DNA from 2 places in the Alteromonas sp. ABH4_454 genome. Region 2 is predicted to be linked to the other one. Evidence: predicted binding sites of a transcription regulator. Region 2 holds the regulator's gene; the other holds the start of a gene.
The links. Region 2 encodes FNR, which switches genes on or off when oxygen is low (the NO sensors DNR and NnrR bind a similar motif). Its sites were predicted from a motif close to TTGATCTAGATCAA; they were not measured.
Positions count from the first base shown of each region.

Region 1 (15,212 bases), 250 kb from region 2:
TTCAAATAGTGTTACACCAATGGCATTCTCAAGTTTTTGAACAGCGTGATGAACACTAGATTGACTTTTATGTACTTCTGCAGCTGCTTGATTGAAACCACCAGCATCAACAACGGCTTTAAACATACGCCATTGTTCGAGTGTAGATTTAAGCATACGACGCCCTTAACCCGCTTTATGGGCTACTTATAGCATAGACTGATTATACAAGTCACTTTTCAAGAGCGAGGTTAATAGATGATACAGGGCACGTTACTACTGATACGTTCTCGTATCCCATAAGCATTAATTGCTCAGCGGCTAATTTGGCACGAACGCCAGATGCACAATGAATGTAAAGCGGTGTAGAGGCATCTTTGAATTTCTCCAGTGCTTTCATCTCGAGCACGCCTCGTGGAATGTTGTGGGCAGAGGGGACTGGCTGGCTCGCTGCTTCATTGCTTTCCCTGACATCGATGAGAGCGCCATTATTGTGCACTAGCTCTTCTGAAGCTTTTTCTGCAGTGACGCATCGAATATCGAAACTGATGTTCTCAATCCGAGTTTTAATATCTATTAGCATAATACTTCCAATTGATAACGACTTTATGTAATTAGAATAAGGTTAATCTAATGTAAGGACCGAATCTCACTAAAACAATATGAATTACCGGAATTCGTCGCATATAATGGCAAGTCGGCAAAATGTCTTATACTTTAGTATAATTAATAGCTAAATTATTGCCAGAAATGTTAAAGAAAGGAAGTGCTTATGTCTGAAGATATGGTAATAGGTTCAGAGGATATAATGGAACATGCGGTGGAAGCTGAGATCTTCCTTAAGCAATTTGCGAATAAAACACGTCTTATGGTGCTTTGTTCATTGTTGAAAGAGGAAAAGTCGGTAACCGAGCTTTTAGAAGTAGTCAATGTTTCACAGCCCGTGATTTCTCAACACCTTGCGCTATTGCGAGAGTCGAAAATGGTGGCTACGAGAAGGGAAGGGCAAACAATTTACTATCGACTAGCGGATGAACGTGTCAAACGACTTATTGCGCTTATGGACGAATTCTTCTGCAAGTAACTTTTTCGTATCCATTATTACAACGACAATGTCCGTGCCAACACGGACATTATATCGTTTAACATTTATTCAAATTCAAATCTTAGACGATCTATCCAGTTGTTTACTCGCTATCCAGTTGCTTTCTCAAAAGGGCAATGTAGTCCTCTTCTGCAATCCTATCACTATCAACCTCTGGTCTATTGACCAATTCGTCATGACTCAGGTTGACCGCAACACAGTGTGCCGCCCAATCGATATTTTCAATGTCTCTCGGTAATAGCGCAAGATGTTTACCGCCTGGAAGCCAGTTATTGGTATCAACCACTAGCATCACAATTTTCCAACTTCGCGTGTCGATTATAAAATTGCTTATGTGTCCAACGTTGTCGGTAGTCGTAGCAACCTCATAACCTCCCACTTCGCCAACAGCCCTCAAATGATTACTCGTTTTTTCAGGGTGAAGTGTTTCGGATTCTTCTGCTTGCTGTAATTCAACAAGCTCATTGGGATGTGCAAATTCTCCCCATGCCCCTGGCCCAATCCAGTAGTAGCCGTAACCAAAGTACTTGAAGAGATTTTCTTCATACTCTCTAGAAACGGGCTTATGTTCATCAATTGACGGACTATTCTTTAACTTTTCAACAGTCATATTTACGTGAACAGTGTCATCACTGCTATCTAGCTCTGTAACAGCGATAGGAGAAATAACAACTTTTCTGCTAAGGGGAAGCCACGTATTTGTATCTGCAACCAAATAACGTACGGTAAACGTCTCATCGTCAAAGAGAATATCGCGAACACCGCCTACCTTGTCATCAACGGCGTGAATAGAAAAGTGAGTAAGCTGTTTTGAACTAATGATCATCGTTGCGCCTCCTTTGCTAGGGCTCTTTGTATAGAGTGACAGTTACCATTAGTTAATGTCACTCTTTAATACTCTAAGTGTAGACAGTCCTTAACCTTTCTTCATTTTCTTCTTGCATAGCCTTGATTGAGATCATTTATCATCTAAAACAAAAAAGCTCGCCTGAGCGAGCTTTATAATGTGAACTGGTATGATTTTAACTTAAGCAACATCAAATTCTTCTTCAGAGTAATCATCATCGTATTCTGATTGATTGCTAGCGCTGCTGTGGAGGGTATAAAAGTGTTTTTTCCCTCTTGCCAGCCTGACATATTTTGCCCACGCTTTTTCAAGGTTATTCACTGCTTCAACTTTGCCATTGATGAATGCAACGAAATGTTGCTCATCTTCACTTTCTGGCGAAAGTTCACCGCTTTCAAGGCCTAATAAGGTCTTGCCATAATTAGTTAAAAGATCTGCTTCAGTGATACTGAAGTCACCTGATTTACGAAAGCCATAGGGAAACTTTTGACGGTCAATATATGGTTTTGGAGATAGTCGAATAGCTAAACTTTTCATGTTGTACCCAACGTATTGTTTTGTTCAGCGCACTTTTAAAATAAATAAAAATGAAGATAAAACAAAAGATTTTTCTCTTATCAATAAAAAATTTTTTAACGGGTTAAAAAGTAACGGAGACTCAGAGGAATATTCTTGCAAATGGGGCTTTTTAGAAACTGTTTGCAAAAGGTTTTTGTTCTTTAACCTTCTGAAATATAAGAGTATATCCGGATTTTTTTAGAGGGTTGCTGTTGTGGGCGTATTGTCACAAAAATGTCATATGGAATAGCAAAACACGCATGTGAGAATACAGCAAAGATATCATCAAAAATTCTTGTCGCTACGATGATTAAAATTCGTTTTCTATTTTTCGGCTTAGGATGATAATGAAAAAGTGTTAACAATCCAGAGAAGTCAATGAGTAAAGACTATCGTTACCAGCGTGATGAATGGGACTCGGTAGAAGAGGAAGATCTTCACGCAAAGAAAACAAATTCTAAACGTCATAGCTCTGTAAAAGTAAAACAGAAGCGTGACTTGCAACGTCGTGAAAAGCAACGACGTTTGCATCAAGAAGAGTATTAATTAAGCGAGTTGATGAATTTTTAATTAAGCGCACCGGTTATAGCGGTGCGCTTCTGTGCATTTGTATTTACTTACCGTATTATCTATGTCAGTTTAGAGTCATATCAATTCGGTTGTAAATTAAGCATGGATATACGCTTTCTCACCACTTTTATAGAGGTGACAAAAACACGTCACTTCGGTAAAGCCGCTGAAAATCTCTACCTTACTCAATCTGCCGTTAGTGCTAGGATAAAGTTACTTGAAGAGTATTTTCACACGACGCTTTTTATTAGGCAGCGCAACAGTATCCAACTTACCCAGTCCGGAGAAAAGTTGCTTCCCTACGCTAAGCAATTATGCGCCACACTCAACGAAGCCAAACAAGAGCTGCAAATACAGTCATCTGAGTATGTAGTTTGTGGAGCGACACAGCTCGCCAGTGAATTGCTATTGCCTACAATGCTAAGCCATCTTCACAACTCATTTCCTGATTGGTCTGTAAAGGCAGAAGTCTTGACCCTAGATACTCTTTCCCGCCAACTGCACGAAAGAGTTACAGACCTCGCTTTTTCTACAGAGCCACTCAAATCTGAGGAAGTAAATAGCACAGTTTTGATGGAACATGAAATTGCACTCTATCGTGTTGGAAAGAATTCGGATGCTGTTAATGCCGCTGATTTTGTAGCAATTGACTGGGGTACTAAGGCTAGGGACTGGCTTCTTACCGCCTACCCGCAGCTTCGCGATGCAAAATTAAGGACCAATTCGTTAAATCTTGCTCTTAACAACTTACTTAGCGAAGGTGGGGTAGCCGTGCTACCCACTAATATAGAAAAACAGATACCAGCCAATGTTAACGTGACTAAAATTGCGACCCTTGAAAACGTATCATTGAAATTATACATACACAGTATGAAGCAAATACGGCGTGTTGGCCTTGACGAGATTATAGACAGCGTATCTACAGTAAGTTAAATGCAACCAATAGGTTTTGCGCGAGTGCCACTATATATGGCACATAAATGACAGAATTAAAAAGAGAGTACTATGTCCCAAATACATCCTTTACTAGAGAAAAACGCATTTCAGCGCTTAGAAGCTAGCTTGGAGACGATTAAATCCGAAAAAAAATTGTTTATCCTTAAAGATGAACATGGTTGTGTCATGCTAACCACTGACGAAGAAGATGGTGTGCCGGTTTGGCCAGACGCTGAACTTGCGCTTTTGTGGGCCACAGAAGATTGGGCACACTGTGAAGCAATGGAACTCACTACAGAAGAATTTTTAACTAAGTGGGTTCCAGGTATGACGCAAGACGAACTCATGGTTATTGTTTGTCCAGTTCCAGCTGAAGAAGGTGAGGTAATTTCACCACAAGAGTTTGCTGAGTACCTTTAATGTATTATTCAGGGCGCTGCAAGTTCAAAAGTTCCGGGTGATCTTAAGCACAGAGCTTGGGGTAGTCATTTAGTAACTAGGTAGAAACAATTGAGCGGTAGTGTAATCAACACGCCACTCGTTGTCTCTACAGCTCTTGTTATTAGATAACCCAAGGGAGGCGTTATGTTTACTGAACAACCCACAATGAACAGCTTATTTAGTCAACTCGGTCTAGGAAGTTCAGATGAAGAGATCGCAGAGTTTTTCGAAACTCATAGAGGGCTAAATAAAAGCCAGCACTTACACGAGGCGCCGTACTGGAATGAAAGCCAGTCCGCATTTCTCAAAGATGCTATCGTAGAAGATGCAGCATGGGCTGAGGTTATTGACCAGCTCAACGCAGAACTACACGAATAACACTATTTAGCAGGCATCTATCGCATTCATAGCTTATTTCTAATTTTTTAAAAAAGGCAGTATACGCTTTGTTACACCCAAACATTGATGATTTGTGGTTTGTCCCCTTAGGGGGGACAGGCGAAATTGGTATGAATCTGAATTTATACGGACACAATGGTCAATGGTTGATGGTGGACTGCGGGGTGTCATTTGACGAGCCCCTTGTTCCGAAATACAAAAGTGACACTTCAGTAGGCGGCGTGTCTTCGCCTAAGGGTGTTACGCATCGAGTAGTGGCACCTGACCCAGCTTTCATAGCTAAGCAAAAAGATTCATTGGCCGGTATTGTGATCACTCACGCTCACGAGGATCATGTGGGCGCTATCCCTTACCTTTGGGAGCGATTTCAAGCGCCGATTTACACTACCTCATTTACTGCTGAGGTCTTAAGACGCAAGCTTGCTCGGAGCAAGCTTGCGAATCGTATCCCCATCGTTGAAGTAGACGCTGGTGACACTCGGCAAATAGGCCCTTTCAGCGTGAACTGGTTGGCTATTACACATTCTTTGCCTGAGCCCTTCGCACTTAAAATTGAGACATCCGCAGGCACTGTTTTACACACTGCTGATTGGAAAATCGACGCTAACCCAATCACTGGATTGCCCTTTGATGTAGACCTTTACAAGCAGTTAGGTAATGAAAATATCCTTGCGTTAGTCGGCGACTCTACTAATGCACCTAAGCCTGGGTTTTCTATCTCTGAACGAAATTGTTATGACGGCTTACTCAGTACTATTTCCCCGCTCAAAGGCAGGGTGGTTGTGGGGTGCTTCGGCAGTAACATTGCAAGACTTGTTTCATTGGCTAGGGTTGCTAAAAAAACTAAGCGCTACATGGCGCTTTATGGACGTTCACTGTTAAACATGTACGGCATTGCAAAACAGCAGGGTATCTGGCCCTATGATTTACCGATAACCGACCCTCAACACTTGGGTTATTTGCCCCCTCATGAGGTTTTAGCAGTAGCAACGGGAAGTCAAGGTGAGAAAAATACAGCCTTAGCCCGCTTGGCTCGCGACAACCATCCCCATTTAAGTTTGGACAAAGGCGATGCTGTTATATTTTCATCCATAATTATCCCTGGTAACGAAGAGAGTGTAGGGCGTCTGAGTAAGGCGTTGTCGGCAAAAGGCGTTGCGGTGATTCATAGCGAGGACAGTTCCTTGCCTATTCATGCCAGTGGCCACCCTTGCGCAGAAGAGCTAAAACTTATGTATCACTGGGTAAAACCTAAAATTGCTATACCGGTGCATGGTGAGCATGAGCATTTACAGGCACATGCAGATATTGCTAAGGCGTGCGGGGTTAAGAAACACTACGTGGGACAAAATGGCGATTTATATCGGTTATCTCCTCAGCCCAGCATTCGCCGCCAAGTTGTTCCAGTGGGGCGGGTGCCAGTTCAACAAGACTAAACTTTTCGAAAAAAGTAGGGTAGAAAGAAAAAGTATTTGCATAATTTAATCATTCTTTAATCCTTTTAAGACTTACTTTTTGCGTTATTAAACTTCTTGTCGCTAGTGTAATTAGTTTATTAATATCAATGCGATACCAGTATCTTAAGGAAGTGTAAAAACCTTCTTTTGAAATTGCCCATGTTTCGAACATTCTGGTACACTTAATTGCATAATAAAAATTTAAATTATGCGAACAACTTGTGATGAAGTTTTTATCCTACCTGATTCTTTTGGTTTTTACTTTTTGTACTTATGCAGAAGCTTCTCCACGGCTTACCAACCCAGTTTTCCAATCGCTCTCGACAAAAAATGGTCTGCCACAAGATGTCGTTAACGACATTGCAATAAGTGATGATGGGTTTGTATGGATTGCCACAGAAGGTGGGTTAGTGCGCTGGGACGGCGTTAGAACAAAACGGATAACAGATTCATCTAACACGCTACTTGATTCGTCAGTTTACAGATTAGCGCTGCAAGGCTCTGAAGGACTTTGGTTTAGCATTTTCGGAAAAGGCAATTACTATCTAGATTTAGCTACTCAAAAAATCGTTCAAATAGAGCCTACGAGTTACTACGATATTGAAGGTGTGGTTCAACACGCCCAGACATTTCATTGGTACACCAAAAATAAATTGGTCATTGCGCTTCACGAAGAAGTTCAGCTTTTCGATACTGAAAAAAATAAATTAACGAGTATTGCTAAGCTACCTACCGAGCTTTTAGAAAATAACCATATCATTCGCGCTGCTATTACTATCGACGACATTTTGTTGATAGCAACATCCAAAGGCGCTTATATAAAAAATATACACGATACAGAACAGCCGCTGGTTAGCCTAGATTACTTAGGTGAAACACCACAGAATATTGACAATATTAACGCAAAATTTCTGCTGTTGGATAAGCAAAATAGAGTATGGATTTCGACGGTGCTTGGCGTATTCGTCACACAGAAAGAAGACTTTTTAGCGCAAGTGAATGGCGTTAAAAGGAATGTATTTGAGCAGGTAGTTCCTGATAGGAATGTGTGGACTATGGTTCAGCACAAAGACAATGCGTTCTGGCTGGGAACTAATAAAGGCCTGTATCAACTAGTCAAATCTTCAAAAGGTTGGGAGAGCGAACACATTTTAGAGCCTAACAACGGGTTCACTGAAATCTCAAATAAAAAAATTTCAGCAATAGCGAAAGATGAAGCTGATAATTTGTGGATGAGTTCCGTCTACGCAGGCGCGTTATATTTTGGCGTTAAAAGTGCTGACATGTTTACTATTCAGAACGAGCGAGCGGCAGCAGACAGCACATTAACCAGTCATATAGTGTGGACCTTCGCAGAAACCGAGCCCAATAAAGTATGGATAGGTACTGACAATGGGCTAAATCATTATGACTTCACAACAAAAACATCTGACAAATTTCTTTATTCTGACAACAAAGTTTATGGTAAGGGAGCGGTAGATAAACTTATTCCGCTGCAAAACGGAAAGTTATTTGTAAGTACTTATGACGGCATCCGACTCTTCAACCCGAAAACAGAGGAATTGTCTCGCCCAGAAGTACTTAGTGGAGGAGATAATGCTGTCTTTGATACTTATGGCTCCGGCATGGTTCTATCTAATAACGATGTTTTATACTTTATTGGATATGAGGGCTTTTTTAAGTATGACGTAAATAATAAAGCAATCTCTCCACTTAATTTAGACTCACGAGTTTTCGATATCAATTTCTCTTACGGCTTTATAGGGCAGTCTACCTATCACAATAATAGGTTGTTCTTGGCTACCAAGGGAGGCTTGTGGTTAATAGATCCTGAGACTTCGCAACATGAACTTGTTTATCGTTTCCCAGAGTCGCAGCGCGGAAACGAGCGCTCAATATCATCTTGGGTCATTGACGATATGGGCGTACTATGGCTTGCCTATAGTGGGGTCGGTTTAATTGGCGTCGATGCCGATACATTCGAACCCCTATACAATTTAAACGACACCAATATTCTGTTATCAAACATAGTTTACGGGCTTCAAAAAGATGAGTTTGGGAACATCTGGTTTAGCTCGCATAAAGGCCTTCACCGGTACGATCCTTCCACTGCACAAATCAAGAATTTTATATACGGTCGTGAGTTAAGTGTTTCTGAATTTAATCAAGGTGCTTCATTGAAGCTTAATGACGGAAGGCTCGCCTATGGCTCAACAAGTGGTGCCGTAGTATTTTCGGCCTCCCAGCTTGAAAGTTTAGATACAGAGAGGAGTTTACTTAGCAAACAAACGGCTATAACTGAAGTTGCCGTAGACAATCGCGTTCTTAGCCAGCCCTTAAAAAACTTAAGTGGTCACCATTTTAATCTAGATTATGAAGACTATGGATTAACCATTCACTTTTCTTCGCTCGCGATGTCTGGAATAGGTAAAGTTAAATATTACTATAAGCTTCTCAATGGTGATCGGGTAGTAACAGAAGGTGTTACCGACGATGCGAAAATAACCTTTACTAATATTGAGCCTGGAGATTATGTATTCACCGTGGCGCCGACGCCAGGTAGCTTCGAATTTAACGTATTGCCAGCAGAAATAACGCTCTCCATGCCTTATGCTCCACTTCGTTCACCACTGGCTTACTCCTTATATGCCACGCTTGTTGTTGGCCTTTTAGTGGCTTATTTACTCTCTAGACAACGTCACTTGTTTAGGCTTCAAAAGGCGCAACAACAGGTTACCTTATTTAGCGATGCGTTTAGACAAACTCGGGACTGGGTACTTATTTTTGATAAAAATAAGCGTTTAGTTGCCGCGAATCCCGCCTTCGAGCAAGTGTTTGGATTTAATAGCAGGGAGCCACTACCTAAACAGTTATCTCGTCTATACCTGCGTTATCCCAACCTTAATCGTCACCTTTCGGGCAAGTTGCCGGAAATGCAAGGCGGTGATTTTTGGAAAGATGAAACTGTTATTGATGGTGCTGACGGTAAGCGTTACGACGTTTTGATAGATATAACAGCGGTAAGTGGCGAAACTAATGACGCAGAACACTATCTGATTGTTATATCTGACATCACCGAGCAAAAAAATGCAGAACGCAAGCTGCTTAAAATTGCCACCTACGACAGCCTTACTGGTTTGGTCAACAGGACGTTATTACTCGATAGACTTGAGCACGCCATAGGGCTTGCGCGTCATCATGGGCATCGTGTAGCTGTGATGTTTGTCGACCTAGACAGATTTAAAGGCATTAATGATAGCCTTGGTCACGATTATGGTGACAAACTTTTGCGCATTGTTGCTAATAGAATGCGAAACCTGGTGGCAGAGTCGGGTACGGTTGCGCGTCTTGGTGGCGATGAGTTCGTGATTGTTATTGAAGAGGTGGGCGCCGACGATGATTTAAGTTCATTTGTAGCGCAAATTATTGAATCGGTAGAAACACCTATTTCATTGGCTGAAGAAGTGCTTCGTGTATCTTGTAGTATTGGCGTTGCTTTTTACCCAGAAGATGCGTCTGAACCTGCCGAGCTTATCAAGCAAGCTGATGTTGCTATGTACAGCGCTAAAAAAGATGCGTTGAGCGGTTTTACTTATTTTACAAGTGATATGAATGAGCGAGCAAAAACACGCTTGCAGATAGAAAACAAAGTAAAACGCGCTTATTCAGATGACTGCTTCTTTAATCACTACCAGCCCATCATAGATGCAAGAACTAATAAAACAATTGGGGTAGAACTACTGCTTCGAGGAAGATTAGACGAGGAGCCGCTATACCCCGATCAGTTCATTCCTGTTTTAGAAGAGCTTAAATACATCATTGAAGTGACAAGGCAAGCAATGCGCCGCGCGGCTCAAGATTTGTCTTTGTGGTATGAAAAAGGCTTTGACGGTTATGTGTCAATAAACCTATCTGCCCTGCACTTTAAAACTGAGTTCGACTTAAGCGGGGTACTAAGCCTGTTGAGCGAGTTTGGTTTACCTAAAGAGGCATTTAGATTTGAGATCACGGAAGGCGTATTGATGGACGATAGCGACAATGCTTTACGGCAGATTGAGCGGTTCGTAAAAGAAGGCTTTGTTTTAGCGTTAGACGACTTCGGAACAGGATATTCATCGCTAAGCTATTTAAAACGCTATCCGTTATCGGTACTAAAAATTGATAAAAGCTTCGTTAATGAGATGGCACCGGGTAATGCCAACGAAGCCTTAGTAACAACGACTATCGCGCTTGCAACGAACTTAAAGATGAGTTGTGTTGCAGAAGGCGTTGAAACACAGGCGCAGGTTGACGAACTTATCGAAAAGGCCTGTTACTTCCATCAAGGGTATTTTTACGCAAAGCCATGCACGGCAGATGAAATAGTGCCCATTCTGTTTAAAAACTGGGCTGAGTGACCGTATCTAGTTTCGGCTTTTAGCGTTAAACAATCATAAAGAGTGAAAAGCCGAATGTATAAAAAAACTAAATTTAGCGCTCAAATTGTTGTTATTCATCGCAAATAATGTAAACGCTTGTTTAAAAAGCTTGTTTTTCAATAAAAAATAAGGCTTATTAGAAGTCTGTGAAATCATTGTAAAAATGAGCTACATTATAACAACATATGAGTGACTTATGCCGCTAGACATGACAGTAAACGCAAATACCACGGAAGTAATAACATCGCCATTAAGTATGTTGTACCACTGGGAAAAAGAACGTGGCAACGACGTATTTCTTACGCAGCCAATTAACGGTGAATATCACGACTACACTTGGAAACAAGTTGCGGAGCAAGCCCGAAAGGTGGCGGCACGTTTACGTGAGCTAGATTTCCCACAAGGCAGCCGTATTGGTATCTTTTCTAAAAACTGTGCAGAGTGGTTTATTGTCGACCTGGGCATAATGATGGCAGGTCACGTGTCGGTACCTATTTTCTCTACAGCCGGCCCTGATACGGTTCAGTATGTGCTGAAACACGCTGATGTACAGTTGCTGTTCGTAGGAAAGCTTGATAATACTGCTGAACAGGTAGCTTCAATTCCTTCAGAGTATCTTACTGTTGCCTTCCCTTATCCAAACATTGCTACCAAACAGCAGTGGAAAGAGTTCATGGATATAGCGCCAATTTCTGATTTGCCTGTACCTGACATGAACGACATGATGACAATTATCTACACATCAGGTAGTACGGGGCAGCCTAAAGGGGTAGTCCATAGCTATAATACGGCTTGTTGGGCAGCGCGACGTTCACTGGATCAGTTAGGCATCAACGAAAACGATCGCACTATGAGTTATCTGCCCCTTGCACATATTACAGAGCGCGTGCTTGTAGAACTTTCAAGCTACTATAGCGGTGGAAAAATTCATTTTGTGGAAGACTTAGCGACCTTCCAACGAGATGTAGGTCATTGCCAGCCTACGCTGTTTATTTCTGTGCCTCGCCTATGGACGAAGTTCCAAATGGGCGTATTAGCGAAAATGCCACAGAAAAAGCTAGATACCTTGCTCAAAATACCCTTCTTAAACAAAATCGTAGCCAAGAAAATCCGAAATGGCTTGGGTATAAATAATGCGCGCTTATGGGCGAGCGGTTCTGCACCATTGGCGCCAACTGTTATCGAATGGTTTGCGAAAATCGGTATCTACATTTCCGAAGGGTGGGGGATGACTGAAAACAGTGCCTACGGTACTGGTAGTGTACCTTTCCGACACGACAAAATTGGTTGTATCGGTAAGCCTTATGACGGTGTTGATATTCGCACATCAGAGGAAGGCGAAATTCAGGTTAAGTCGCCATGCAACATGCTGGAATATTATCTAGAGCCTGATAAAACCGCTGAAGTTTTCACCGAAGACGGTTACTTGCGCACTGGCGACAAAGGCGTCATAGATAACGATGGCTACGTCAAAATTACCGGACGTTTGAAGGACATCTTTAAAACGGCGAAGGGTAAATACGTAACGCCTGCACCCATTGAAGCTAAATTTATGGAAAACCCTGTCGTTGAACAGGTGTGTGTAACGGGGACTAACTTACCTCAACCGGTTGCGCTTTTGGTATTAAGCGAAGAAGCGCAGAAGAAAGATAAAGCAAGCATTGAAGCGAGCCTTAAGAAAACCTTTGAAGCTATTAACGCTAAATTAGAGAGCCATCAGGTAATGGATCGCGTTGTAGTAATGAAAAACGAATGGAGTATTGAGAACGATTTACTTACCCCAACGCTAAAGGTTAAGCGCCACGTGCTAGAAGAGCGATTTGTTGACATTATACAAGGTAATTACAGCGATAAATTGGTGTGGGTTGACGCGTAAATCGCCCGTTTAGCTATATTTTTCTGACTAGATTAAAAAAAGCTCTGTCCTTAGACAGAGCTTTTTTGTAGTAGCCTTATAAAAACAGTCAGGCGTTAAACAGGCTATTCCTTTCGCACCTCTAGCCTCGACACAGCACTCTCTATTGTAAGCGCCACACGCCAATGCCTAATACACTACTGGGGTTAAGCATTATCGGGCTATAGGAAGTTTAAGAAGGGTAGCGAGCGCGTAAACCTTCGTAGACTAAGTCGCTAAAATCAGGTTTCGTTAAGTCAAGGGCATCCATAACTTCTACTAGGTGCTCATTGTCTTCGCGGCCTTCCCATACTTTAACGTATGTTCCTTCTTTGTAACCGTTATCTTGACGGAAGAAATTAAGAACATTTTTGCCAACATATTGCCGATACAACTCGTCAGCGGTCATTTCGCATTGGCTTACGATAAACATAAATAGTGGAACGCTGAATCGTTTAGCAGCGCACAGACCTGTCATTAATTCTAAATTATCAAGAAGGGACTGGTTAGATGCGTCGTAGTCTTTGCCATCGAAGGTTACTTGGGTATTGCCACTTGCCAGCTCAGACGCAATGCTTTTGGCAGACTCAGTGATATCACCTCTATATTCAATAATGCAGGCACTCAGCGCAAAATGCCAAATATCAACCAGCTCCATTTGAAGCTGCGGCAAGTCTTTCTTCTGTGCTTTCCACCATTTCCAGCCGTGATGTTCAATGGCTTCAACTGACTCAACCATAGCTGCACGCAAGTATCCATATCCTGCATTTAGCCAGTCTGGGTTTACTTTGGCGTTCATTTTATCTTGAAGAGAAAGCATGGTGGCGAGTTGTTGGGCGGTTAACATTGTTGCTCCTGACCGTGAATGTGTAATGCATCTTTTAAAGGCGAAATTGTACTTGAATGACGATGAAGGAGAAACTGCTAAATTTTAGCCAATAATAGTGAAGCATCTTCTTTACTAAGTGCTTGCTTGTGGTGCACTTGCACCAGAGTAAAACCATGACTGATTAGTCATATTTTCGAAATAACTCTAACTTATTGAATTGTATGCATTATAAAGTTGGCATTCTACCTGCAAAACCTAGAGGGTTAACAGTGCTGCCCAGTAGCGCTAACGTGAATGAGTGCCAGGCAACGCTTATTCACGTTGTTACTGAGTAGACCGTAAACCTTACCCATACAGATTTTTCGTGTCCTGAGGTCTGTATGGGTTTTTTTTGTCTAAAAAACGATACTCTTAGTTTTCTCGTATATCCGATACCTAGCTTTCTCCATTACTTGTCACTGAGTTGTTTGGATACGGTTGTTTATACCAATGCTTTAGTCCTTATTTTTATCTTCATAAGACATTTGCTTATCTATTTTTTTTGAGAAATAACTTAACTACTTGGCCTAATGCGATACACTTAATTGATAAGTTCGACGGTGCGTGCATAGTCTTTATACAGAACCTAATTGCACGTTTTACAAAGGATTTTTCGATTGCTTGCGTTATATCCCTCTAACAAATTAGAACACTTGAGTTTTCTTCTCACCACGCTTTTACGTCAGCAACCCTTGGGGGTATTTACGCCAGAAACTATTCTGGTTGAAAGCCCGGGTATGCAGCATTGGGTTAGTATGCAATTAGCCACCGAACATGGCGTGGCGATGAATATTGACTACCCGCTGCCTGTACGCTTTATGTGGAATACGGCACGCTCTGTACTAGGGCAGGGTAAAGTACCTAAGCAGTCTCCTTATCGTCGTGAAGTACTGACTTGGCGCATTGACAATATTCTTCAAGATGACTCACTGATGAACGGTGAAGCTTTTGAGCAAGTAAATAGATATTGGAAAAATGCTGGTAGTGAGCAAGAGCAGGGCCTTCAGCGTCTCCAGCTCGCTACTGCTTTAGCTGACGTGTACGAACAATACCTCTTATACCGCCCCGACTGGCTGTTTAAGTGGGAAGCGAATGAAAGGGCTGTATTCGATGATATGGAATTATGGCAAAGCGAAATTTGGCGTATTCTTGCCAAAGAGGAACCGTTGCATCCTGCCCGTTTGCATCAAATGACTATAGAAGCGTTAGAGGCAGGTGACATACCAAATGATCCCGTCAGTCATTTACCCAAGCGCGTTATTGTTTTTGCCATTAACACCATGGCACCGCAACTAATAGCATTTTTTGACGCCCTCGCACAGCATATTGATATTCATATATTCCACCTAAACCCCAGCGTAAATTATTGGGGGGAAGCGAAAAGTAGTAGCGAACAAGCCAAGCTATTACGCCTAGAAGGGCTTAAAAAATGGATGGAAGAAGACCAGTCCAACCCATTACTTGGCAACTTAGGTAAGCAGGGCAGAGAGCTATTTAATTTGCTTACCGAACTAGACACGTTTGAGATAAGCGCTTTTGATTCGCCAGAATTTGACGAAGAGGTTGGAAACGGTGAGATAGAGCCTACCCGCGGTCTGCTGGACTATATCCACAGAGATATTTTACAAGCCGCTCAACCTGCGCCATTCACTAGCGAACTAAAACAAAATGATGATAGCGTTACTATCATGTGCACCCATTCCGCGCTTCGCGAGGTGCAAGTGTTGCACGACCACCTGC
Region 1 is NZ_CM149972.1:3,352,076-3,367,287, reverse strand. Features, by position in the region: gene ACYX4W_RS14775 (LysR family transcriptional regulator) at 1-156, opposite strand, end outside; gene ACYX4W_RS14770 (rhodanese-like domain-containing protein) at 212-562, opposite strand; gene ACYX4W_RS14765 (ArsR/SmtB family transcription factor) at 752-1,063, shown strand; gene ACYX4W_RS14760 (PRC-barrel domain-containing protein) at 1,167-1,910, opposite strand; gene ACYX4W_RS14755 (MaoP family protein) at 2,112-2,468, opposite strand; gene ACYX4W_RS14750 (hypothetical protein) at 2,868-3,035, shown strand; gene ACYX4W_RS14745 (LysR family transcriptional regulator) at 3,162-3,992, shown strand; gene ACYX4W_RS14740 (DUF2750 domain-containing protein) at 4,065-4,415, shown strand; gene ACYX4W_RS14735 (DUF2789 domain-containing protein) at 4,581-4,814, shown strand; gene ACYX4W_RS14730 (ribonuclease J) at 4,883-6,271, shown strand; gene ACYX4W_RS14725 (EAL domain-containing protein) at 6,517-10,689, shown strand; gene ACYX4W_RS14720 (AMP-binding protein) at 10,907-12,586, shown strand; gene ACYX4W_RS14715 (dUTP diphosphatase) at 12,798-13,451, opposite strand; gene recC (exodeoxyribonuclease V subunit gamma) at 14,090-15,212, shown strand, end outside.
Region 1: ACYX4W_RS14760 (PRC-barrel domain-containing protein) is a predicted target of FNR. The motif match lies at 2,033-2,046, and genes of this name have one in related genera.

Region 2 (15,212 bases):
GGAGCCGCTAAAGCGCTAAGCGCTAAAACAGTTAATATGGATGTACCTGTTACGCTTGCCATATTCGGTACCTATATTGCCGGTATTCGTTCTACCGTATTAGAGCAAGGCGAAGTGTATTTCGAATCCATTTGTATGTTTATTTTTCTGCTGTTACTCAGCCGATTCTTAGAACATCGCAGTCGTCATCGCGCCGCACAGATCTCTGCCAATATGATGCAGTATGTTCCTGTGTCAGCGACTAAATTAATGCCAGATGGCAGCGTTACTGAATGTCTAGCAAAGCAGCTAAAGGTACACGATGTAGTGCTGGTTAAGCCTGGTGAAACCATCCCCATTGATGGGCTGGTTACAGAGGGTAACGCTGCGGTTGACGAATCTATGCTAACGGGTGAATTTAACCCAGTACGAAAGTCAGATAACAGCACTGTATATGGCGGTACCGTATGTCAGGACGGTAGCCTTACCATTACGGTTACGCAAACACTTAAAAATGCGCTGGTAAATCAAATTGTAAGGCTTCAAGCAAGTGCGATGGCGAGCAAGCCCAAGGCTGCACAGATAGCCGATAATTTCTCTAGATACTTTGTGACCGCTGTATTATTGATTTCAGCGTTAACTTACACCTTTTGGGCTTATAACGGCAGTGATGATGCGTTTTGGATCACCATTTCCGTGTTGGTAGCAACCTGTCCTTGCGCCCTAGGGTTAGCCACGCCATCAGCGCTCACTTGCGCTATGGCGAAATTAAACAGACAAGGTATTTTGCTAAAGCGTGCCGATGCTCTTGAGCAAATCACTGGCATTGACACTATCGCACTCGACAAAACCGGTACGCTGACACAAGGTAAGTTCACTATATCAAACGCCTGGTATGCTGACGGCGTAGACAGCCAAAGCGCGCTATCAATCGCCCGCGCCCTAGAATCTCGCTCTGAACACCCTATTGCTAAAGCCTTTAGCGACAAAAAAGCCTTTAGCGGTAATAAGGACTTTAGCGGTGATAAAACGTCAAGCGGCAACACCGTACACAAAGTGACAAATTTCACGGTCACGCCAGGTGGCGGAATTAGCGGTGAAATTAATGACACGCTTTTCTCCATGGGCTCAGCAGCGTTCAGTGTTCACGAATCACAGCAATCGTTTATCGAGCGCTATCCCTCGGCTAACGTATTTCTTACTGTCAAAGGCCGTATTATGGCTGCTTTTGAAGTTCGTGACTCACTGCGTGACGATACCCAAGAAACCCTCGATATATTGGCAAAAAGTCATACCCTCGCTGTACTAAGCGGCGATACACAGCAAAACGTTGATTCCCTCACCAAACCTTTACCAATTTCTACCGCTAAAGGGGGCCTTACCCCAGAGCATAAATATGAAGCGGTTCAAGCTATGCAGCAATCTGGCTCAAAGGTTATGATGATGGGCGATGGTATTAATGACGCCCCTGTTCTTGCAAGTGCTGATGTAGCGATAGCGGTAGGTAATGCTACAGATGTTGCGAAAACTGCAGCCGACGTGATTTTGCTTGGCGATCAGCTGCTTTCTGTGCCAGAACTCATCCGAACTGCGCATCAAGTGAAGCAAAAAATAAGACAAAATATTGGTTGGTCGGTAGGTTACAACGTTTTGATCTTACCTTTCGCCGTATCTGGCCTACTTTCGCCGTGGATGGCGGTTGTTGGCATGTCATTAAGCAGTATCATAGTAGTGACAAACTCTACGCGACTTCTGGGCAAATAGTATGAGCATTATTTACGTTTTAATTCCAATCGCCATCATTATAGTAGCCGTCGCTATCGTAATATTCTTCTGGGCGGTTAAAACTAATCAGTTTGAAGATTTAGACCGTCAAGGTTACAGCATACTGTTTGACGATGATCTTCCGCCCGAAGAAAAAAAGCTCGCTGAACAACGCAAGCAACTTCAGAATACTAAAGTAGAGAAAAACCAAGGGCAGCATGGAGGGGATTAATTACTTCTCAGCTTTTCTTATCGGCTTAGCGGGCGGTGTTCACTGCGTGGGCATGTGCGGCGGTATAGTGGCAGCGCTAAGAATGGTGTCACCAAAAGGTGCTTCAGCAGTACCTTACGCCCTAGCCTATAACATGGGGCGCATAGCTAGCTACACCATTGCTGGCGCACTGACCGGCGCACTTGGCAAAATTGCAGCAGACTATATTCCTCTGGCCAATTATGCCCTGTCTTTACTCAGCGGTATTATGTTGCTGTTGTTGGCCTGTTATTTAGGCAAATGGTGGACAGGGTTAACGGTGTTAGAAAACGCAGGCAAAGGTTTATTTTCTAAACTGCAGCCGTTATCTAAGCGTTTTTTACCTTTCAAAACCCCTTTTAGTGCTATTCCTTATGGGTTTATTTGGGGCTGGTTGCCTTGTGGATTAGTGTATTCAACACTTACTTGGTCTTTAGCGGCGGGGAATGCATTGCAGGGCGCTGCCATCATGTTTTTCTTCGGTTTAGGTACTTTGCCAACGCTACTCGCAGCAAGTGCAGGCAGTCAGTATATTGTTAGCAGTTTTCAAAACAATAACGTTAGACAAATAATTGCCGTAATAATGGCCATTTATGCGGCTTATCTTATTCATGGCGCAATCGTTTAAAAATGGGTGTATCATTATTGGGTAATCTTCAAAAGAGCATGTATTATGAGCAAAGGAAGCCAATTTTCTATTCACTGTCAAAACTGTAGCTTCAGTCACTTGTGTTTACCGGTGGCGCTGAACAAAACAGAAATCGAGTCTCTTGACGATATAATTGAGCGCAAAAAGCCGCTTCACAAAGGTGATACGCTCATTCAAACTGGCGATAAATTTCGTTCGCTTTTCGCCGTTAGAACTGGCTCTTTCAAATCATTTGTAACCAACCAAGAAGGTGAAGAGCAAATCACCGGCTTCCACTTCCCTGGTGATATTATTGGTTTCGATGCCCTGCGGGAGAATAAACATCAAAGCTACACTTCTGCGCTAGAAACCGCCATGGTGTGTGAGTTGCCTTATGACACACTAGATGAGATGTCTGTGCAATTTCCCAAGCTTCGCCATCAGATCATGAGCTTTATGAGCGCAGAAATCAAACAAGATCACGACATGATCATGCTTTTAAACAAGCGTACTGCTGAGGAGCGTTTGCTATATTTTATATCGCACCTATCTCAGCGCTTTGAAGAGCGTGGCTTCTCGCACAGAGAATTTCATCTAACTATGACCCGAAACGAAATCGGCAACTACTTAGGCTTAACGATAGAAACCATTAGTCGTCTATTAAGCCGTTTTCAGAAAGAAAACATTATCAAAGTAGACGGTAAATTGATCTCTATTTTGGATTTTGATCGGTTAAATTCCAAGTTAGAAGCGTTAAATGGCCCTAGTGTAGTCTGTAACGGTTAATTTATTCTTCTGTTATCTTGAGCGCGCTACATGCGCGCTTTTTAGTTTTAACCTTTAAAATTTCACTGTATTCCCTCACTGTTTAACACGACATCCATCCGTCGTGCGTGAAAACTCCCGTAATATTCAATGTTACCTGTTTTATATATCAACAGATTATTTACACCTTGATCCAAAACAACTCACGTTTTTCCAAATGTCGTTTATAGTTAATGTAAATGGTTTATATAAACTGTTTTGAAACAATATCGATGTCGACAGCCATACAAAGCTTTGTAGTTGAGGAGACGTTATGATTGAGTGTAAACGAATTCTTGCCGTGGTGGACGCGGAACGCGACAACCAGCCTGCCCTAAGCCGTGCCTATGAACTTGCGTCAAAAACCGGCGCCACGGTTACCGCTATGATGGTGGTATATGATTTGTCTTACGATATGACAACCATGCTTAGCCCCGACGAACGTGAATCAATGCGCGATGCCGTTACAAAAGAGCACGCCAAATGGTTATCTGCCCAGCTAAAAGAACAAGGCTTTTCAGAGACCGATATTGTGGTTGAGTGGAACAACCGTGCTTATGAGTCGATTATTTATTACGCCCTTAATAACCAAATCGACTTGGTGGTAAAAGCCACTAAAAAACATGACGACCTTGCCTCAGTAATCTTTACCCCTACAGACTGGCATCTAATGCGCAAGTGCCCACGCCCTGTACTGCTCGTTAAAGAACACGACTGGCCAGAAGGCGGTGAAATTATAGCTGCAGTAAACGTAGGCAGTGAAGATGATGAGCATGCTGCACTAAACGACAAGCTTACGATAATCGCTAACGATTATGCCTCTTTGCTAAAAGGTAACGTTAATTTAGTGAATAGCTACCCTACAACTCCACTTAACATTGCCATTGAAGTGCCAGAGTTTGACCCTGATACGTATCACGATGCGGTAAAAAATCATCATATGAAAGAAATGCGTAGTCACGCGCTGAAATATGGTATTCCAGAAAATAAATGTGTGGTGAAAGAAGGCTTGCCTGAAAAAGTTATCCCGCAAGTGGCTAAAACACTCGATGCCGAGTTAGTTGTAATAGGCACCGTGGGACGGGTTGGTATTTCGGCGGCGCTTATTGGCAATACTGCCGAGCACGTTATTGATGAACTAAATTGTGACGTACTTGCGATTAAGCCAGATGGGTTTGAATCACCGATAACCGTGTAGTTAACGACTTAATTTCGTTTAAATACCAAGTCACTTGGTGGCGACAAATGGCGAATCGGCGATGGGCGTTTTTCATGAAAAAAAACTGCGCATTTAGCAGTTAATGCTGAAAGTTGATCATACACGCTTAAATCAATACTTAACGCTTCTCGATAAATTTAACAACACAGCCATAGTCTCGAAAAGGCGCTTTAATGTATAATGGCGCCTTTATCACAAACCAAGCTAGTTAATTATGAGTTTAGGCACAAGCAGTGCTGATGCGCCGACGTTAAACGCCGCGCAAAGTAAGCAAAAGTACAACTTCAACAAACTTCAGAAACGACTTCGTCGCAACGTGGGTAAGGCCATTGGCGATTTCGGTATGATTGAAAACAACGACAAGGTTATGGTGTGTTTATCGGGAGGTAAAGACAGCTATACCATGCTTGATATTTTATTGTTTTTAAAGAAGATTGCGCCTATTCATTTTGATATTATTGCGGTAAATCTTGACCAGAAGCAACCTGGTTTTCCTGAACATATCTTGCCCGAGTATTTAGACAGCATAGGCGTCGATTACAAGATTGTAGAAGAAGACACCTACTCTATTGTTAAAGACAAGATTCCTGAAGGGAAAACGACTTGTTCGCTTTGCTCTCGTTTGCGCCGTGGTATTTTATACCGCACAGCGAAAGAACTAGGCGCGACGAAAATTGCATTAGGTCACCACCGTGACGACATGCTAGAAACGTTTTTCCTGAATATGTTTCACGGTGGCAAGCTGAAATCTATGCCACCAAAACTGGTTAGCGATAACGGCGAGCATATTGTCATTCGTCCACTGGCCTACTGCAGCGAAAAAGACATTGAAAAATATTCTCAAGCCGCTGAGTTCCCAATTATTCCTTGTAACCTGTGTGGTTCACAAGAAAATCTTCAGCGCCAGAACATAAAAGCAATGCTTCAAGACTGGAACCGCCGTTTCCCAGGTCGTATTGAATCAATGTTCCGTGCGCTTCAAAACGTGGCCCCTTCACATCTTGTAGATAGTAATCTTTATGATTTTAAATCTATCGTCACTCAAGATGGCCCCGTTGCAGATGGTGATATAGGATTTGATGAACCTTCTTTTGCTACAGAAAATAGCGCAGATCTCAGTGATGAAGACAATGCTATCGAAGTAGTAAATATTATGGAACCAAAGTAAATGAAAATTGGACTGGCGTTAGGTGCCGGTGCCGCAAGGGGCTGGACACACATTGGTATAATTGAAGCATTGGAAAAGCTTGGCGTTAAAATCGACGTTGTTGCTGGTTGCTCTATTGGCGCCTACGTTGGTGCTGCCTACGCAAGTGGTAAGCTAGAAGGTTTAAAAGAATGGGCCTGTTCACTTAGCGACTGGCAGGTACTTGCTCTTATGGGTGTTGGATTAAGACGTGGCGGTATTGCCAGCGGACAAAAAGTTTTCGACAAACTTGCTAGCGAGTTTTGTGAATCTACCTATGAAGATATGCTTAAACCTTTTGCGGCTGTGGCAACTGACCTATATACCGGACGTGAAGTAGTATTTAATTCAGGACCTATTGGCGATACCATTCAAGCGTCATGCGCTATTCCAGCGCTCTTTGCCCCCGTTGCTCATGGCGATCGCTGGCTAGTGGATGGCGCTGTTGTGAACCCTGTACCGGTGAACTTGTGTCGCCAATTAGGGGCTGATTTTGTGATTGCGGTTAATCTTAACGCCGATTTTCGCCCGCTTCGGTTGGAAAAGTTAAGGCAAGACCACGAAGAAAACCAACGTAAAACCGAAGACTTTTTTACTAAAAGCCAAAACGTATTGCGCCAATGGTTTTCGCCAGACAGTAAAGATGACAAAACGTCAGACGAAAATGAAGAGCAGCTTCAAGTCAATGCTTCTGAAGATGTGAATACCGAAGAAAGCATAGCCTCTGATGTTATTGAAAAAGTAGAAGAAGAATTCACTGAAGTGCCTGCAAAGGTGAATAAGCGCAACCCGCCAGGAATTATGAGCGTAATGAGCAGCTCACTTGAAATACTTCAAGCTCGTGTTACTCGGTCTCGTTTAGCTGGCGACCCGCCAGATATACTAATTGAACCTCAGCTGACTGATGTAGGTATTATGGAGTTCCATAGGGCAGAAGAACTTTGCGCAAAAGGCGAAGAGACCATAGCGCGAATTGCAGAGCAAATTAGGTATCAGTTACTAACCTGATACCTAATTGTTCAGAAGGTAGATTAACTTGACGCCATAGCTGTTACACGCAGCGGCGCTTGTGGCAGCGTTAAGCCTTTCGCCTCATTTATCCACTCTTGCTCTAACTGCAGAACACCATTGTTAATTTGTACACCCTGCGGTGTAACGAAATCTAAATTTTTGTCTTCGAACTGAATCATCAAGCCCTTCACCGACGGCATCATAAAAGACAAAAAGCTTCCCATTTCATTGAAAAAGGCTTCATACTGTTCATACAAAAAAGTGAGTTCTTCTTTCTTGTAATACTGTTTAAGGTATTCTGGCTTGGTTTCAAGCTGCACCGACATATCACAAACGTTCGCGCGTTCGTTTAAGTCGATACGTACCAGTGCATTAGCCAGTTTCAGTGCTTTTTCAGTGGGTACGGTAAAACGTCCTTCATCTGTAACTTCTAGTGGCATTGTTTTCTTATCGGTAACGATAGATGCACCGTTAACCTCGCATAAACGCCCTTCACCTACTCGGACAAAACCAAACGCAAACTGAAGCGCTTGGGTATCTTCGTTATCTAGCTTTTTAACATGGCTGTAGAAACGGCTGTACTCTACATCTATCGTTTCAGCAGCTACGGATGTACTACCAAAACCGACAAACAGAGATGAAGCAAGAAATAATGCAGCGCGTATCATTCGGATAAAAACTCCTCGTTAAATAGGATCATTGTTTGAAGCTCTTCAACATAAGCGGCTCCTCGCTCGGAATAGTTCATTAGCCCTTCTGCCAATGCAACACCAGTAATAGGCAATTGGTTAGCTCGAAGTCGACTGCGGATCTCTCTTAAATCAGCGTAGGCATCGTGCCTATTGAGGTTACGCATATAGGTGTACGTCGCTCGCGACAGACTATCAAACTTTGCCACTTCGTGTGATGCGCCGGTATTTCGACGATTTGGGACAAAACCGCACCCTTTTGAAAAACACCACAGACCGAAAAAGTTGTAGCCCTTTCTTGCAAATCGGCTTGTTCCCCATGCAGATTCATTCGCAGCCTGAACTAGTACCAGCTCTTCAGGTAGAACATCAACTTTCTGCAGTAAGGCCAATAGTTTGGTCTTTAAAGGCTGTGTAGACTTTACCCGATACTCTTCTTCAAGCCACTCAAGCCTCGCCATATCGTCTTCAGAAAGCGATTCGTTGGCTAATGCTTTTCTATACAAGGTTTGTACATAATGTCTCAAGGTAAGTAAGTAAGCGTTTTGCTTCTCTACCTCGGGGCGTAGATAGTTAAAAAACGCCTCTTTCTTCTCTTTTACGTCACTATAAATAGAGAAATCAGGTACCGGCTTTTTCGCCACCACCGTTTGCGGTATATCTAAAATATCAGGTTCGTCCTTGGTAAAAATAATGGCATTAATGACGATAACCGCCAGGACGCCAAGCGTTATAAGGACTATTTTAAAGGTTTCACGTTTATGCATCGAAGCTCGACTCATTCACATCATCTACAGATGCGTCCGTGCTTACTCCTTGCTCGCCAATCAATTCCTGATAGAGCAACCCCATCATACTAAAATAAAAAGGTAACACCCAAATAAGGGAAAACCCGAACGTCAGCGGTACCGACACAAACAGTAAGAAGAACACGCCGAAGATACTGACAATTTGAGCCCAGTACGCGTTGAATACTCGGCATGAGAGAATAATTGCGCTAATTGGAGTTAGTTTTCTGTCGGCCACTAACATAAGAGAAAAAGACGACGCTAGATAGAAATACACGCCTGGTAAGATAAGCAGCATCATGCCTAACTGCACAAGAATACTGCTAACTAACTGGGTTAACGCAACCAGAAATATAAGGGGGAAAAACTGAAATACCGTAAATACCGATGTTTTTACGCCTCGCGCTACAAAAACACCCATCATATATAAGCCCGTAAGTAACGGCGCCACAATGCAGATTGCCACAATCTGGATAATAGACTGGTGCTCGAATACATAGCTACCGTCATCATTGATGGTAATGTACTGTTGGGCAATTACCCCAAGCACCACAAAGGTCAAGAATAAAACAAGGCTACCTTGAAACAATGATGAAAAATTAGCTTTTGTTAAACCGGCAGCGCGGCGCAAGAGACCTTTAGTATCGAATTGATACTGTTTTGACAACGTATTGTTCAGGCGGTCTGGGTTTACGTCTTTCACACAACTCTCTTATATTTTTAGAAAAATCGGCGCGATTATACCAATTCACAAAAATAAATGCCTGCTTGTGTAATAAACAAAAATTAACCCAACACCAACTTAGCGGCTAACCCAACTAAAAGCACGCCCATCGCCCTATCCAACCAATAGCCTTTTCTACCAATAAGCTCGGCAACTTTACTAGTACTTAAAAGGTAGGAAAGGAAACAAAACCAAAGCCCGGTGGCAAACGCTAAATAGATACCATAACCAAGCTTTACGCTAAATGGCGTATCAATGCTGATGATGGCGGTAAAAAGTGAAAGGAAAAACAGCGTTGCTTTTGGATTAAGCCCGTTTGTCAGAAACCCCATCCATACAGCACGTTTTGCCGAGATTTGTGATGTCTTCTTTTCGGTATTTATGTCTTGCTCCTGCTTTACAGGGCCGCTTCTGAGCGCACCGAATGCAAGGTAAAGCAAATAAGCAGCGGCAGCGTAGCTAAAAGTGGTAAATAGCCAGGGCGTAGTCGCAATTACAACACTTAGCCCTACTAGCGAGTAAGCAACATGCAATAAGATTGCTAGCCCAATACCGATACTAGTGTATATAGCGATACGCCTGCCATAAGCCACGCTGTTTCGAACCACCACTGCAAAGTCAGGACCTGGACTGGCAACAGCCACAAGATGTACCAGTGCAATGGTAAGAAATTCATTCATATACTGCATGTTTTGCGCCTCCTACAGCGCATATTTTGAAATCAATTCATCAACCCACTGCGGAACTATACGCGAGGCAGGACCTGTAAGTGATTCGTCGAACAAGGCATTGGATACACCTGGCTCTAAATTCGCTTCTATTGTGTGAGCGCCATTTTCTTTAGCAATCTGAACAAAGCCAGCAGCGGGATACACATTACCCGATGTACCAATAGCTATAAATATATCGGCCTGTGAAAGCGCATCGTAAATCACTTCCATATACATGGGCATTTCACCAAACCACACGATATCCGGTCGAAGGGTTACTCTTTTACAGCAGGGGCATTTAGTGGTGTGATCAAAACTCTCACGCCAATCAAAAGTTTGCTGGCTAATAGCACAGCGCGCAGACAGAAGTTTACCATGCATATGATAAACCGACTCGCTTCCGCCACGCTCATGTAAATCATCAACGTTTTGCGTCACCAACGTTTGTTTTTGACCGAAGGCTTTCTCGAGTTTAGCCAGCGCCGTATGTGCTGCGTTGGGCAAAACATCATTCTGTTGAAGCTGTGCTCGTCGCGCGTTATAGAAGCGATAAACCAAGCTAGGGTTTTGCTCGAACGCTTCGGGTGTAGCGACTTCTTCAACGCTGTGATTTTCCCAAAGGCCGTCATTATCGCGAAACGTTTTTAACCCAGACTCAGCGGAGATGCCGGCACCGGTGAGAATAACAATATTGGGTAAGGATTGATTAGCTGACATCGGGTTGTTCTTACTCTGTTGCTATAAAGCGAGTTATTCAGTTTATTTTGTGGTTCGCGATACTATCGTGCTTAAGCATACATCGCACATTAATGATTTCAGTATTTCACGGCTTTTATGCTTTTACACGCTTTTGACTACAGGATACTGCGTATTAGCGCCCCACTCAGACCATGACCCATCATATACCGAAACTTGCGTAGCACCACACATAAGAGACTGCAACACCAATGATACAAGCGGTAACGCCTGAACCGCAGGTGCAGATAATAGGTTTACGCAAATCGATTTTTGCTTGTGCAAAAACAGCATTTAGCTCATCTACAGGTAAGAAATGGCCGTCTTTTACTAGTGTATCGAAAGGAACATTGAACGCGCCTGGCATATGCCCTGAGCGCACGCCTTCACGGGGCTCTGAAACTTCGCCGTTAAATCGCGGACTACTTCTCGCATCAAGCAGTTGCGCTTCGGTATTTATAGCTTGAAGCACTGCGCTAGAGTTTGCAAACCACCCAGGTCGAGGCGTTGCTTGGTAGGTTAATTTTCCATATTGCTGCTGTTCTGAAATGGGAAGCCCAGCCCCCTCCCACGCAGGTTGGCCACCATTTAATATATATACATCTTTATGCCCTAGAGCCTTTAGCATCCACCATACCCTAGGCGCAGAATACATACCTCGAGTGTCGTAAACCGCTATGGGTGTATTTGCTGTAATACCCTGATTGCCAAGATAAATAGCAAGGTCATCAGCTGAGGGCATACTGTGAGGTAAACCTGTAGTGTGGTCGCTGCCTTCGCTATCTAGATCAAAATCCACTGATGCAGGCAATACCATTGCCGTTCGTGTATCCGGCGTTTTTGACACAGGATCATCCATCAACGCTCTTACAAGCGTAACCGGTTTTTGTTGCATTGCATTGGCTAACTCGCCGACTGACAGCAATACTGATGCCATTACATCCTCCTGGAAAGCGCTCACATGAGTGAGCGCCTTGTAATACCGCGATAAAAACGAATCGGTTGGTATTGATTCACATTAACTATGTACTATTTCACTTAGTGACTAAGCGGCTTTCTTAGCTTAATGCAGCAATAGCAGACTCGTAATTTGGTTCTTCTGTAGTTTCTGCTACTTGCTCTGTATAAACCACTTTACCTTCAGTATCGATAACAACAACCGAGCGCGACAGTAAACCTGTTAGCGGTGCTGATTCGAAGGTTACACCGTAATCATCGCCGAAGGTTGAACGGAAGGTAGAACCTGTAAGTACATTTTCAATGCCTTCTGCGCCACAGAAACGGCCCGCAGCAAACGGCAGGTCGGCTGACACACAAATAACAGTTGTATTATCTAATTTAGCAGCTTCTTCGTTAAATTTACGCACTGACATTGCGCAAGTGCCTGTGTCGATTGAAGGAAAGATATTCAATACAACGTTTTTACCTGCAAGTTCTGACAGCGTTACTTCGCCCAAATCCGCCTTTACTAAGGTAAAGTCTGGTGCCGCTGTACCTACTTCTGGTAGCTGGCCCTTAGTTGTAACTGTTTTGCCTTGAAAAGTAACTGATGCCATTCGCTTTCTCCGTTTTTCATTAATATAAAATAGTGGATGTAAAACAATACTTTCGCAAATAAAAGTGACACTTTTTAGATGTTATCTTTAACCTGCGACTCTGCAAACGCGAGCTTATGCTGTAAATGGGGCTTACCTTTTAAGTATTCCCGCCTGAACACGCTAAAATAGTGCGCTAACGTTTGTGCCCCTTGCTGCTGCTCAGCTAGTGCCAAAACGCTAATACCTACTTCTGCGGTGCAATGTTGGAAATCATGGGTAGACTCTCTTAACAGATAGTCTGAAGCCACTTCCATGCTAACGCCCAACACAGGAAAATTATGCAGATAAGGACTTTTTACAAACATCTTCTTTGCTTCACGCCAGGTTCCATCCAAGAAAATAAATAGTAACGTTTTGCCAGTATTCAATGGTGGAGCGTCAATACAGCGTTCAGCTGCAGCATATTCGTGTGGAAATACCACAATAGGAAAGTATTTGTCGTCGCTTAGCAGTTTCAGCAACGCTTCATCAGGTTCCGTTCGTTTCCACAAAAACGCATGGTTGTCTTTAACCACATCTGCAATCAAACGACCTGTATTGGTAGGTTTATAGTATTCGCCTTTGTACATTAAGAACAAAACCGCCACGTCTGTGCCAGCTTCAGGCTTAAATTCACAAATACAGTTTTGCGTTGGAAGCAAACACGCATCACAGCGAATTACCTTGCTACCACGCGCGTGAAATGGACGTTCAGCACGAGATAGCTCGTCTAAACGAAGTGACATAACAGAATTCAAGATAGTACGTCTTTGCCAAAGATTTTTACGGATTTTACCATAGTAAAACGCAGTAAAAGAGCGAGATTGACAAAGTTTTGTATTGAATGAAAATGTGGAAGTAAATGGTGCCCGGGGCCGGACTTGAACCGGCACGCTGTTACCAGCGAGGGATTTTAAATCCCTTGTGTCTACCAATTTCACCACCCGGGCATCGGGTTGCTTTTCAGCAAAGGTGTCAGGCGTAGAACCTGATGCTGCGTTGCAGCGTTTGGAGGCGGAACCCGGAGTCGAACCGAGATAGACGGATTTGCAATCCGCTGCATAGCCATTCTGCCATTCCGCCAGATGCGTCTGGCGCGTGATTAAAACTCATCTCTAAGAGATTGGAGCGGGAAACGAGATTCGAACTCGCGACCCCGACCTTGGCAAGGTCGTGCTCTACCAACTGAGCTATTCCCGCATGTCTTAATCGACCATTTCGTTTGGTTGATGTCCTCTCGAAATGTGGGGTGCATTCTACCTACCCATTCAAAACTGTCAACACAAAAAAGCGTTTAAATTGAGATAAATGCGGTTTTTTATGATCGTTTGCTATTTTTTTATTCACTTTGATTAAACCGCGATCAATTCTACTTTACTGCGCCACTTCGAAGGTGTGGCCACGCCGCTTTTGTATAAACAAACATTGACCAAATTGACAGCACTGCAGAGAAATATAAAAGGATATAACCTAAAGAAACCCAATAAATTGTTACGCCCATAAAAGTTTCTAACCCTGAAAGTAATCCAATTAAGGCTAACATTTGAGCAGTGGTTTTAGCTTTACCTATAAAAGACACTTTAACGGCGTCTCTTACGCCATTTGAACCCATCCATTCTCGTAGTGCAGAAACATAAATTTCACGCACTAAAAGCGCAATGGATGGCAACGTGATCCAAAGGTTTGCATAACTATGAGTGATCATAAGAAGCGCGGCACCTACGATAAGTTTATCTGCCACCGGGTCTAAGAAGGCACCAAAGGGCGTAGATTGCTGAAGTTTTCGTGCTAAATACCCGTCAAACCAGTCTGTGATGGCCGCCAGCCAAAAGATAAAGGCCCCTGCTTCGTGCGCCCAGCGCCAATCAAGAAAATAAACAACCACAAAAACAGGTATAAGGATTACTCGAAATAAAGTAATACAGTTTGGAACAGTCCACATAAAAAGTACGTCTCGGTGTTATGCCTCTATGGGCGTTTTAGCGCAGTAGCTTTTAGCTAAGCTTCTTTCATTTTCACAACACATTACCTTAATTTGCAATGCATTGCTTGTTACTCAGTCATTTATTGATGAAGGTGGTCGTAAATAGTATCCGCCAGTTCTGGGCTTATGCCTGGTACACTTGCTATTTCATCTTTACTGGCCTTTTTAAGACCTTGTAAGCCTCCCATAAACTTTAACAACGTTTGTCTACGCTTAGCGCCAATACCAGGAATACTTTCAAGGCTCGAGGTCGTTTTTACTTTCTGACGGCGGTTCCGGTGCCCAGTAATAGCAAATCGGTGTGATTCATCGCGAATATGCTGAATAAGATGAAGTCCAGGCGAATGGCTATCCATGGGAAGCACTTGATGACTACCCGCCAGAATCAAAGTTTCTAAACCCGGCTTACGGGTAGTGCCCTTTGCTACACCTAAAAGCATGGGCTTTTTATCATGAGGCCAGTCTTCAAAAAACGCCTCAGCTTGGGCAAGTTGACCTTTACCACCATCAATTAATAGAAGGTCCGGAATTTTTTGCACTTCTTTAACCGACTTGTAGCGCCGCTTTAATGCTTGCGCCATAGCCGCATAGTCATCTCCAGGCGTAATGCCTTCAATATTGTAGCGACGGTAGTCACTTTTATGTGGCCCTTCTCGATTAAATACCACGCAGGACGCTACTGTTTGTTGACCAGAGGTGTGAGAAATATCAAAGCATTCCATGCGCTGAATAGGGGTATCAACTTCCAGTGCCGCTTCTAGGTCTAGATAGCGTGCAAACACAGACTTTTGCTGGCTATATTGGGCATCTAATGCGGTTTGTGCATTTGATTGGGCCAGCTGCAGATACTTGCGCTTCTCTTCCCTCGCCCCTTTAAAGAAATGCACCTTATGCCCTGCTTCACTGGCAAGTACATCAGCAATAGCATCTTCGTCACTGAGTGTGTTACTTAACACAATTTGTTTAGGAATGACTTTGTTGCCCGCTAAATAAAATTGTAGGAAGAAAGATTCGAAAACTTCTTGCTCGTCTGCCGTATTAGGCACTTTAGGGAAATATGCTTTGCTGCCTAGCAACTGCCCTTCGCGAATAAACATAACTTGAATACAGGCCATGTTGCCTTTGAACGCGAACCCAAACACATCCATTTCGTCTTGAGTACCG
Region 2 is NZ_CM149972.1:3,098,776-3,113,987, forward strand. Features, by position in the region: gene ACYX4W_RS13500 (heavy metal translocating P-type ATPase) at 1-1,743, shown strand, start outside; gene ccoS (cbb3-type cytochrome oxidase assembly protein CcoS) at 1,745-1,975, shown strand; gene ACYX4W_RS13510 (sulfite exporter TauE/SafE family protein) at 1,962-2,621, shown strand; gene fnr (fumarate/nitrate reduction transcriptional regulator Fnr) at 2,667-3,407, shown strand; gene uspE (universal stress protein UspE) at 3,700-4,623, shown strand; gene ttcA (tRNA 2-thiocytidine(32) synthetase TtcA) at 4,859-5,812, shown strand; gene ACYX4W_RS13530 (patatin-like phospholipase family protein) at 5,813-6,838, shown strand; gene ACYX4W_RS13535 (DUF2987 domain-containing protein) at 6,862-7,509, opposite strand; gene ACYX4W_RS13540 (glucosaminidase domain-containing protein) at 7,506-8,297, opposite strand; gene ACYX4W_RS13545 (YciC family protein) at 8,290-9,021, opposite strand; gene ACYX4W_RS13550 (LysE family translocator) at 9,105-9,731, opposite strand; gene cobB (Sir2 family NAD+-dependent deacetylase) at 9,744-10,469, opposite strand; gene ACYX4W_RS13560 (sulfurtransferase) at 10,651-11,424, opposite strand; gene tpx (thiol peroxidase) at 11,546-12,043, opposite strand; gene ACYX4W_RS13570 (tRNA-uridine aminocarboxypropyltransferase) at 12,118-12,810, opposite strand; tRNA gene ACYX4W_RS13575 (tRNA-Leu) at 12,928-13,014, opposite strand; tRNA gene ACYX4W_RS13580 (tRNA-Cys) at 13,074-13,147, opposite strand; tRNA gene ACYX4W_RS13585 (tRNA-Gly) at 13,189-13,264, opposite strand; gene pgsA (CDP-diacylglycerol--glycerol-3-phosphate 3-phosphatidyltransferase) at 13,434-14,006, opposite strand; gene uvrC (excinuclease ABC subunit UvrC) at 14,129-15,212, opposite strand, start outside.